One region of the Aurantimonas sp. genome, then DNA from elsewhere that is predicted to be linked to it. Evidence: predicted binding sites of a transcription regulator. Region 1 holds the regulator's gene; the other holds the start of a gene.
The links. The regulator HrcA, encoded in region 1, represses chaperone genes, less so after heat shock. The targets are predictions, from matches to a motif close to GTTAGCACTCNCNNNNNGNGAGTGCTAAC.

Region 2: the regulator HrcA is predicted to act here: its motif matches at 2,512-2,540, upstream of groES (co-chaperone GroES).

What each region holds. Positions count from the first base shown of each region.
Region 1 is NZ_CAXPJM010000020.1:95,657-101,178, reverse strand. Features, by position in the region: gene ACEQX1_RS08890 (TRAP transporter large permease) at 1-358, shown strand, start outside; gene ACEQX1_RS08885 (winged helix DNA-binding protein) at 361-921, shown strand; gene folD (bifunctional methylenetetrahydrofolate dehydrogenase/methenyltetrahydrofolate cyclohydrolase FolD) at 1,101-2,021, shown strand; gene ACEQX1_RS08875 (DUF411 domain-containing protein) at 2,077-2,535, opposite strand; gene grpE (nucleotide exchange factor GrpE) at 2,616-3,344, opposite strand; gene hrcA (heat-inducible transcriptional repressor HrcA) at 3,466-4,575, opposite strand; gene rph (ribonuclease PH) at 4,839-5,522, shown strand, end outside.
Region 2 is NZ_CAXPJM010000037.1:150,029-155,550, forward strand. Features, by position in the region: gene ACEQX1_RS14715 (Rrf2 family transcriptional regulator) at 1-273, opposite strand, end outside; gene groL (chaperonin GroEL) at 414-2,069, opposite strand; gene groES (co-chaperone GroES) at 2,153-2,449, opposite strand; gene ACEQX1_RS14730 (TIGR01459 family HAD-type hydrolase) at 2,750-3,640, shown strand; gene ACEQX1_RS14735 (bifunctional riboflavin kinase/FAD synthetase) at 3,640-4,620, shown strand; gene ileS (isoleucine--tRNA ligase) at 4,860-5,522, shown strand, end outside.

The DNA.
Region 1 (5,522 bases):
GTCCCCCTTCGCGCTGCTGGCGGCGCTGACGGTGTTCTTCATGGTGCTCGGCTGCTTCCTCGACGGCATCTCCATGGTGGTGCTGACCACTTCGGTGATTATGCCGCTGGTAACCCAGGCCGGCTTCGACCTCGTCTGGTTCGGCATTTATCTCGTCATCGTCGTGGAAATGGCGCAAATCACGCCGCCGGTCGGCTTCAACCTCTTCGTCATCCAGGGCCTGACGGGACAGAACATCTTCAGGATCGCCGCCGCCACGGCGCCCTTCTTCGGGCTCCTGGCGCTGATGGTGGTGCTGCTGGCGGTGTTCCCCGATCTCGCCCTCTACCTGCCCCGCACGATGTTCTCCGGAGGCTGACCATGGCCGGCGGGACCGACGACACCAAACCCGAAGCCCCACTGCCCGCAGGACCGGCAGGATTCGGCCCCATCGTCTCCTCGGCGCATCTGGCCGATGGCGCCATGCCGGCCCTGTCGGAGGTCGAGTTCGGGATGATCCTCGCCAACCATGCCTTCGAGCGCTGGATGATCCGCTGCATGACGGCGGCCGGCCAGCCCGGCCTGACGGCGACGGAGATCCTCGTCCTCCATACGGTGACCCATCGCGGCAAGCCCAAGCGCCTCGCCGACATCTGCCTCGTGCTGGGCATCGAGGACACGCATCTGGCGACCTATGCGATCCGCAAGCTGGAGGCGAAGGGGCTGGTGGCGCGTGAGAAATCCGGCAAGGAACGGCTGATCGCGATCACCCCCGAGGGCGAGACCGCCTGTCGCCTCTACAAGGACCTGCGCGAACGCATCCTCGTCTCCGGCGCCGAGGAACTCGGCATATCGCCTGAGGCCATGACCAACGTCGCCCGCCTCCTGCGCGTCCTGTCGGGCCATTACGACCAGGCCGCCCGCACCGCGGCAAGTTTGTAAGGGACCGAAGACCGGCCTCGGCTCGGCGTTCACCGCTTGCCGATGCGATAGACATCGCCGCCAGACTGGACTGCTCGCGCCGCACCGCGGGACGCGTGCAGCGATGGGGGCCTTTTCCCATCGCTGCCTTCTGCCATAAGAGACCCTGACGGCACCGCGGACAGGAAGGATACGGCACCATGGCCGAAGCACGGCGGATCGACGGCAAGGCGCGCGCGGCGCGGATCATCGAGGAGGTCACTGCGGCAACGACGTCCCTGACCGCCGAGACGGGCCTTCAGCCCGGACTGGCCGTGGTGATCGTCGGCGAGGACCCGGCCAGCCAGGTCTATGTCGGCTCCAAGGCCAGGCGCGCGGTCGAATGCGGCTTCAAGTCGGTCAAGCACGTGCTCGACGCCGACACGTCCGAAGCGGCACTGCTCGAGCTGATCGCCGAGCTCAACGCCGATCCCGAGATCCACGGCATTCTCGTCCAGCTGCCGCTGCCGCAGCAGATCGACGAGGGCAAGGTGATCCAGGCCATCGACGCCGACAAGGACGTCGACGGCTTCCACCTCGTCAATGTCGGGCGGTTGTCCACCGGCGCGATCGACGAGGCTTTCGTGCCGTGCACGCCGGCCGGCTCGATGATCCTGATCCGCGACGTCCTCGGCGACGATCTGTCGGGCCGCAACGCGGTGATCGTCGGCCGCTCCAACATCGTCGGCAAGCCGATGGCGCAGCTTCTCCTCGCCGCCAACGCCACCGTCACCATCGCCCATTCGCGTACGAAGGACCTGCCCGCCCTCTGCCGGAATGCGGATATCCTGGTCGCCGCGGTCGGACGGCCGGAGATGATCGGCGCGGACTATGTGAAGGAGGGGGCCGTGGTCATCGATGTCGGCATCAACCGGATCGACGCCCCCGAGAAGGGTAACAATCCGGACGGCTCGGCGAAGACCCAGCTGGTGGGCGATGTGGCGTTCGAGGCCGCATCGCAGAAGGCCGCGGCGATCACGCCGGTGCCGGGCGGCGTCGGGCCTATGACCATCGCCATGCTGATGGCCAACACGCTGGTGGCGGCCTGCCGCGCCGCCGGTCGTACGCCGCCGCGCTTCTGAGCCGGGCCACCAGGATCAGGCGCGACGCTCTATCCTGTCCGAAATTGGTACGCGGTCAGCGGGGGCCGACAGCCTGATAGACGGTCGGACCGCCTTCGCCGCCGAAGCCGTAGACGTCGTAACGGGCATCCGGATCGTCGCCCATGCCGGGCGAGCCCATCGGCATGCCAGGCGCCGACAGGCCGGCCAGTGCGGGACGCTCGGCGAGGAGCCGGTCGATCGCATCCATGGGCACATGGCCCTCGATGACGTAGCCTTCGATCCTGGCCGTGTGGCAGCCTTCCATCGCCGCCGGCACCTTCGCCGCGCGCTTGATCGGCGTCAGTTCGTCGGTGTTCGTGACCGTGACGTCGAAGCCATGCGCGCGGGCAATGTCCGTCCAGGCCTCGCAGCAACCGCAGGTCGGCGACTTCCAGACCGACATGTGCCGGTCGGCGTGATCGGCCTTCACCGCCAGCGTGCCGAGCACGAGCAGTCCGGCTGAAACCGCGAACGGGAGGATGGTCTTCGTCATAAGTCGCCTGTCCTTGCCTGGCATCCGTATCGCGAACTGGTCCCCGCGATACGGAAAAGCGTCGGCGGGCTTTGTGGCGATCAGATGGTGTCGCCGGCATCCTGCGGGGCGGCGTCCGCCTCGGCCTTGGCGGCAGAGGCCTTCGGCCCGCCCTTGGAGACGCCGACCATGGCCGGGCGCAGCACGCGCTCGCCGATGGCATAGCCCGCCTGCACGACCTGCAGGACGGTGCCGTTCGGCACTTCGGTGTTCGGGATCTCGAACATCGCCTGGTGGAAGTTCGGATCGAAGCGCTGGCCTTCCGGGTCGAGCTTCTTGACGCCGTGCTTCTCCAGCGTGCTGATTAGCGACCGCTCGGTCACCTCGACGCCGTCGATGAGGCCGGCCAGACCACCCTCGCCATCGGCCTTGGCTTCGGCCGGCACCGCTTCCAGCGCGCGGCGCAGATTGTCGGCGACCGACAGGATCTCGCGGGCAAAGCCGGTCACCGCGTAGGTGCGCGCATCCTTGACCTCGCGCTCGGTCCGCCGGCGCAGGTTTTCCATGTCGGCGGCCAGCCGCAGCAGGCGATCCTTGACGTCGGCGTTCTCGGCTTCCAGCGCCGCGATGCGCTCGGCATCGGCGCTGGCCGCCGCATCGGCGTCGGCAAAGCCGCTGGCGGCGTCCGCATAGCCGCTGCCTTCGGCGTTGGCATTGGCCGCCGCGCGCCGCGCCTCGGCCTCGCTCGCCGGGTCGGCGCGATCGCGGGCGGCCGGGTCAGCCGCCCGGTTGCGGGCTTCGTCGTGTTCGCGCTTGCCGGTATCGCTCATGCGTCATCACCTCGTGTCGGGGCCTGGCTGCGCAAGTCCGGCGGTGGGGGTCCCCACGCGAACCGCGCAGCGCGGCGGAAAATCGTTGTCGCGCCGCATATCGAATTGACGGGACGGAAAATCAAGCCTCGCGGGCGGCCGCGCCGGAGGTCAGAAGCCGCGATACGATGCGCGCGGTGTAGTCCACCATCGGCACGATGCGCTTGTAGTTGAGCCGGGTCGGGCCGATCACCCCGACCGCGCCGATGACGCTCTCGCCGCCGCCCTGATAGGGCGCGACCACCAGCGAGGATCCGGACAGCGAGAACAGCTTGTTCTCCGACCCGATGAAGATCCGCACGCCATTGCCCTTCTCGGCAAGGCCCAGAAGCTCGATGATGCCGCTCTTGGTCTCCAGGTCGTCGAAGAGCAGGCGCAGCCGCTCGATGTCCTCGGAGGCGGTGACGTTCTCCAGAAGATTTGCGCGACCGCGCACGATCAGCCGCGCCGGCTGGTCGGCCGAGGCGCCGGACCAGACCGCCAGCCCCTTTTCGACGAGCTGGCGCGACAGGAGATCGAGGGCACTGGACGTGTCGTCCTTCAGCCGGGCGATCTCCTCGCTCGCCTCGCCCAGCGTGCGGCCGACGATATGGGCGTTGAGGAAGTTCCCTGCCTCGACGAGCTGCGAGGCGGTGACGCCGGCCGGCAGGTCGAGAATGCGGTTTTCCACCTCGCCATTGGCGCCGACCAGCACCGCCAGCGCGCGCGTCGGCTCCAGCCGGATGAATTCGATATGCTTGAGGCGCAGATCGGCCTTGGAGGTGAGCACGATGCCGGCGCCGCGCGACAGGCCGGACAAAAGCTGGCTCGCCTCGGTCAGAAGCGATTCGAACGGGCGACCGTCGCCCGACACCCGCACCTTCTCCTCGATCTCCTCGCGCTCGGAGGAGCCGAGATCGCCGACTTCCAGAAAGGCGTCGACGAAGAAGCGCAGGCCCAGTTCGGTCGGCATGCGTCCGGCGCTGACATGCGGCGCATAGATCAGGCCGAGTGCTTCCAGATCGCTCATCACGTTGCGGATCGAGGCCGGCGACAGCGCGTTGGTCAAAAGCCGCGACAGCATGCGCGAGCCCACCGGCTCGCCGATGTCGAGATAGCTTTCGACGATCAGCCGGAAGATTTCCCGCGAGCGCTCGTCCAGCGGCAGTGCTCCGGAAGCCAAATCGCTGACAGGCAAACGGAATTCAGTCATGGCGTCGCATCGTTTCCCGCATGACCGGACTATATCGTTTCCCGCATGACCGGACTATAGGGAATGCTCGGGCCCTCGCCAAGCCGTCCGGCCGCGATAGCCCTCCGCGCGGGCGCCTTTCCGAGCGATCTTCCGCCATCGCGCACCGCCCCGCCATGACAGCGACGCGAAAATCTTTGATCCGCCGGGTCATCGCCGATACAAGCCCGGCGCAACCCGAAGCATCTATTCCCTTCTCCAGGACCGATTGTCAGGACCTCATCATGCGGCCATCCAAACGCGCCTTCGACGAATTGCGGCCCGTCAGCCTCGAGCGGAACTACTCGCGTCATGCCGAGGGCTCGTGCCTCGTCCGGTTCGGCGACACCCATGTCCTGTGCACGGCGAGCCTTGAAGAGCGCGTGCCGGGCTGGCTGAAGAATTCCGGCAAGGGCTGGGTGACGGCCGAATACGGCATGCTGCCGCGCGCCACGGGCGACCGGATGCGCCGCGAGGCGGCGTCCGGCAAGCAGTCGGGCCGCACCCAGGAAATCCCGCGCCTCGTCGGTCGCAGCCTGCGCGCGGTCGTCGACCTGCAGGCGCTGGGCGAGCGCCAGATCACCGTGGATTGCGACGTCATCCAGGCCGATGGCGGCACCCGCACGGCGGCGATCACCGGCGGCTACGTCGCACTGGCCGACTGCCTCGCATGGATGGGCCAGCGCGCCATGGTCGATCCGGCCAAGGTGCTGAAGGACCACGTCGCGGCGATCTCCTGCGGCATCTACAAGGGCGAGCCGGTGCTCGACCTCGACTACCCGGAGGATTCCGCCGCCGAGACCGACGCCAATTTCGTCATGACCGGCTCCGGCGGCATCGTCGAGATCCAGGGCACCGCCGAGGGCACGCCGTTCTCGCAGGACGAGTTCCTCAAGCTCCTCGATCTCGCCCGCAAGGGGATCAACGAT
Region 2 (5,522 bases), on a different contig from region 1:
GGACGCGCAAGGGGCCAGCGCCAGCGGACCGTCCACGACGCGCAGGACATCGGCGAAGCTGATCTGGTCGCCGGGCCGTGCCAGGCGGTAGCCGCCACGCGCCCCCCGCAGGCTGACGAGGAGGCCGGCCTGTTTCAGCTCGGCCAGGATCGCTTCGAGAAACTTGCGCGGAATCTGCTCTTCGGCGGCGATGACGGCGGCCGACACGGGCGCGGCCCGCGGCGCGATGTTCCTCAGGGAGCGGATGGCGTAGCGGGCGCGCTGCGAGATCATGGCATGTCTATCGCAAGGCGGGCGCGGCCGGGCAAGCCGGTGCTGCCGGGGGAAGGCAAGGGGAGAGCGCACGTAAAAAGGGGCCCGGCGATGCCGAGCCCCTCGATAGTCCGGATGAATGTCCGGCCGGTTCGGACTTCTTAGAAGTCCATACCGCCCATGCCACCCATGCCGCCCATGCCACCCGGCATGCCACCGCCGCCGCCGGCCGACTCCTTCTTCGGAGCCTCCGAGATCATGGCTTCGGTGGTGACCAGCAGGCCGGCGACCGATGCCGCGTCCTGGAGAGCCGAGCGAACGACCTTGACCGGATCGACGATGCCCATCTGGATCATGTCGCCATACTCGCCCGTCGCGGCGTTGTAGCCGAAGGACAGGGACTCGTTCTCGAGGATCTTGCCCACGATGATCGAGCCTTCCGCACCGGCGTTCTGGACGATCTGACGGATCGGAGCCTGAAGCGCCTTGCGGACGATGGCGATGCCGGCGTCCTGGTCGGCATTGATGCCCTTGATGGTGACGGCGTTGGAAGCGCGCAGCAGCGCGACGCCACCACCGGCCACGATACCTTCTTCGACGGCCGCACGGGTCGCGTTGAGGGCGTCGTCGACGCGATCCTTCTTCTCCTTGACTTCGACTTCCGTCGCACCGCCGACGCGGATGACGGCGACGCCGCCTGCGAGCTTGGCAAGACGCTCCTGGAGCTTCTCGCGGTCGTAGTCCGAGGTGGTCTCCTCGATCTGACCCTTGATCTGGCCGACGCGGGCTTCGATCTGGGTCTTCTCACCGGCACCATCGACGATGGTGGTGTTTTCCTTGGTGATCGAGACCTTCTTGGCGCGGCCGAGCATGTCGAGGGTGACGTTCTCGAGCTTGATGCCGACGTCCTCGGAGATGACCGTACCGCCCGTCAGGACAGCGATGTCCTCAAGCATGGCCTTGCGGCGATCGCCGAAGCCCGGTGCCTTGACGGCCGCGATCTTCAGGCCGCCACGCAGCTTGTTGACGACCAGCGTGGCCAGGGCCTCGCCCTCGACGTCCTCGGCGATGATGAGGAGCGGCTTGGAGGACTGCACGACGGACTCGAGGACCGGCAGCAGCGCCTGGAGGTTGGAGAGCTTCTTCTCGTGCAGGAGGATGTAGCAATCCTCGAGCTCGGCGACCATCTTCTCCGGGTTGGTCACGAAGTACGGCGACAGGTAGCCGCGGTCGAACTGCATACCTTCGACGACTTCGAGCTCGGTCTCGGCGGTCTTGGCTTCCTCGACGGTGATGACACCCTCGTTGCCGACCTTCTGCATGGCCGAGGCGATCATCTCGCCGATTTCCTTCTCGCCATTGGCGGAGATGGTGCCGACCTGGGCGACTTCGTCCGAGGTGTCGATCGAGCGGGCGGCAACGCCGAGCGCCTCGACGACCTTCAGAACGGCCGCGTCGATGCCGCGCTTGACGTCCATCGGGTTCATGCCGGCGGCAACGGCCTTGGCACCCTCGCGGACGATCGCCTGGGCGAGAACCGTCGCGGTGGTCGTGCCGTCACCGGCCTTGTCGTTGGTCTTCGAGGCCACTTCGCGCACCATCTGGGCGCCCATGTTCTCGAACTTGTCCTCGAGCTCGATCTCCTTGGCGACCGAGACACCGTCCTTGGTGATGCGCGGGGCGCCGAAGGACTTGTCGATGACGACGTTACGGCCCTTCGGGCCGAGGGTCACCTTGACCGCGTCGGCAAGAATGTCGACGCCACGCAGCATGCGCTCACGTGCGTCGCGGCCGAACTTTACTTCTTTAGCTGCCATGTTCGTATTCTCCCGGGCGCGCCATCTGATCAGGCCGCGCCGTTTCGAAGTTTCGTGGAATTACGGAAATCGCAGGCGCCTGATCAGGCGACGACGCCCATGATGTCGGATTCCTTCATGATCAGGAAGTCTTCGCCGTTCAGCTTGACCTCGGTGCCCGACCACTTGCCGAAGAGGACGCGATCGCCCGCCTTCACGTCCAGCGGCACGACCTTGCCCGAATCGTCACGAGCACCGGAACCGACGGCGACGATCTCGCCCTCCTGCGGCTTCTCCTTGGCGGTGTCCGGAATGATGATGCCGCCAGCCGTCTTGGCTTCGGATTCCACCCGACGGACCACGACGCGGTCGTGCAGAGGACGGAAATTCACAGCTGCCATGTTCGTTGAACCCTTCGTTGACGGATATGGCCGGACCCGCTTTTCGGCATCCGGCGTGAACAACTGGCACTCACCTGGGGCGAGTGCTAACGACGATGGAGATAGTGTCGCAGCCGGCGCGGTGTCAAGCGGTCGGCGCATCGCGTCATCGAAGTTTCGTTAATCGCCGTGCGGGATCGGCCCGGCATCCCTGGGCGGGGTTGATGCGGCAGGTGCAGGCGCTTGCGACAGCGCTTCGCCTTGACCGGTCGGCAGGCCGCCTCTATCGGCACGGGACAGGCAATGGCAGCGTGGACACCGATGGAAACTTCTCTCTCCGACACCGGCCGCGGGGCGGATACCGTCCGACCGCCGCAGGACGTCCGGCCGATCGCCGCGCTGGCCGAGATCGCCGGCGACTACGACGCGATCTTCTGCGACGTCTGGGGCGTCGTCCACAACGGCGTCGTCAAGCATCCGGCCGCCGAGGCGGCGCTGACTGCGGCGCGTGCGGCGGGCGTCAAGGTGGTGCTCCTGACCAACTCGCCGCGCCCGTCGGCCGGGGTCGTTGCGCAGCTCGGCACGATGGATTTCTCCCACGACGCCTATGACGCGATCGTCACCTCCGGCGACGCCACGCGCGCCCTGATCGCCGATGTCGCGGGGCCGGTCTTCCACATCGGGCCGGAGCGCGACTACGACCTCTTCGCCGGTATCGACGTCGATCTGGTCGGCGAGGCCGAGGCGAGGGCGGTGATCGTCACGGGCCTTTACAATGACGAGGTCGAGACGCCGGCGGACTATGCCGACATGCTGGCCCGGCTGCAGGCGCTCGACCTGCCGATGATCTGCGCCAATCCGGACATCGTCGTGCATCGCGGCGAACGGCTGATTCCGTGTTCCGGGGCGCTGGCGCGCGACTACAGCCTGATCGGCGGCACGGTGCGCCTCGCCGGCAAGCCGCACCGGCCGATCTACGACGTCGCGTCGCGCGTCCTCGATCTTAAGTCCTCGTCGCGGGTGCTGGCGATCGGCGACGGGCTGATGACCGACGTGAAGGGCGCCAACGATTTCGGCGCCGACGCACTGCTGATCACCGACGGCATCCACGGCGAGGAACTGGCGTCGGCGGATTCGGCGACGCAGACCGTCGCCGCCGTCCTCTCGGAACGCGGCCTGACGGCGCGCTACTTCATGGCTGCCCTGACATGATGCCAGACGCGATCGCGCGTCTCGGCTCGGTCGCGGACGTGCCGGCGGATCTGCGCGGCGCCGTCGTGGCGGTGGGCAATTTCGACGGCGTGCATCGCGGCCATCAGGCCGTCCTGGGAGAGGCCCGGACCATCGCGGCGGCCGAAGGACGGCCGCTCGTCTGCCTGACCTTCGAGCCGCATCCGCGCTCGGTGTTCCGGCCCGACCAGCCGGTGGCGCGGCTGACGCCGGCGCCGATGAAGGCGCGCCTCCTGGAGATGCTCGGCTTCGACGCGGTGGTCGAACAGGGGTTCACCCGCGAATTCGCCGGTCTTGCGCCGGAAGCCTTCGTAGAGACCGTGCTGGTCGAGGCGATGGGCGCCCATCACGTGGTTGCCGGCTTCGACTTCCATTATGGCGCCAAGCGGGGCGGCACGCCCGAGACGCTGGCCGAGGCGGGCCGGATGCATGGCTTCGGCGCCACCCTGGTGCCGGCCTTCGTCGACGAGGGCGGCGAGACGGTGTCGTCGAGCCGGATCCGCGACTGCCTCGGGGAGGGCACCGTCGCCGAGGCCGCGGGGCTGCTCGGCTATCGCTGGACGATTGCCGGCGAGGTGGTCGGCGGTGCCAGGCTCGGCCGCACGCTGGGCTATCCGACCGCCAACATGGTCATCGAGCCGGACAGCCTGTTGAAGCACGGCATCTACGCGGTGCGCCTGCGCCGTGCTGACGGCACGCTGCATGACGGCGTGGCGAGCTTCGGCCGCCGCCCGACCTTCGACAATGGCGCGGCGCTGTTCGAGACCTTCCTGTTCGACTTTTCGGGCGATCTTTATGGCGAGACCGTTTCGGTGTCGCTGTTCGGTTTCCTGCGCGGCGAGGAGCGCTTCGACGGCGCCGAGGCGCTGATTGCCCAGATGGATCGCGACGCGGACGAAGCCCCGGCCATGCTCGCCGGCGTCGCGCCGCTCGGCGACCTCGACCGGCGCATGGCGTTCTGAGCCTTCACCCGCGAGCGGCGACGCCAGCCCTGCGGCGGGGCGTTCTTTCCATCCGGGCGCGGAGTTGCTAAAGCCACGCCATGTTGGATCCACGCGCAATACTCCGTCCGGGCCGAATTAGTCGCCCGGCCTTCTGACCGGCCAGGCCGGAGAAGGTCCGGGTTGCCGGCCATTTGCGCCACCACGCCTCCTTTTCTCGCGCCGCCGTCACGACCGCGGCAGACGACATGGCTGAATTCATGAGCGACACCAAGAACGACACTGCGGCCGGTTCCGCCACCGGGATCGACTACGCCAAGACGCTGTTCCTGCCCGAAACGCCGTTTCCCATGCGCGCCGGCCTGCCCAAGGCCGAGCCCGAATGGATCGGCAAGTGGGACGCGATGGACCTCTACGGCACCCTGCGCCGGGAATCGGCCGGCCGGCCGAAATACGTGCTGCATGACGGGCCGCCCTACGCCAACGGCAACCTCCATATCGGCCACGCCCTGAACAAGGTGCTGAAGGACGTCATCACCCGCTCGTTCCAGATGCGCGGCTACGACGCCAATTACGTGCCGGGCTGGGACTGCCACGGCCTGCCGATCGAGTGGAAGATCGAGGAGCAGTACCGGGCCAAGGGCAAGAACAAGGACGAGGTGCCGGTCAACGAGTTCCGCAAGGAATGCCGCGACTTCGCCGCCCATTGGGTGGGCGTGCAGACCGAGGAGTTCCGCCGCCTCGGCGTCGAGGGCGACTTCAAGGACCCGTATCTGACCATGGCCTACGGGGCGGAGTCGGTGATCGCCGGCGAGCTCCTGAAATTCGCCATGTCGGGCCAGCTCTATCGCGGCTCCAAGCCGATCATGTGGTCGGTGGTGGAAAAGACCGCGCTGGCCGAGGCCGAGGTCGAGTATCACGAC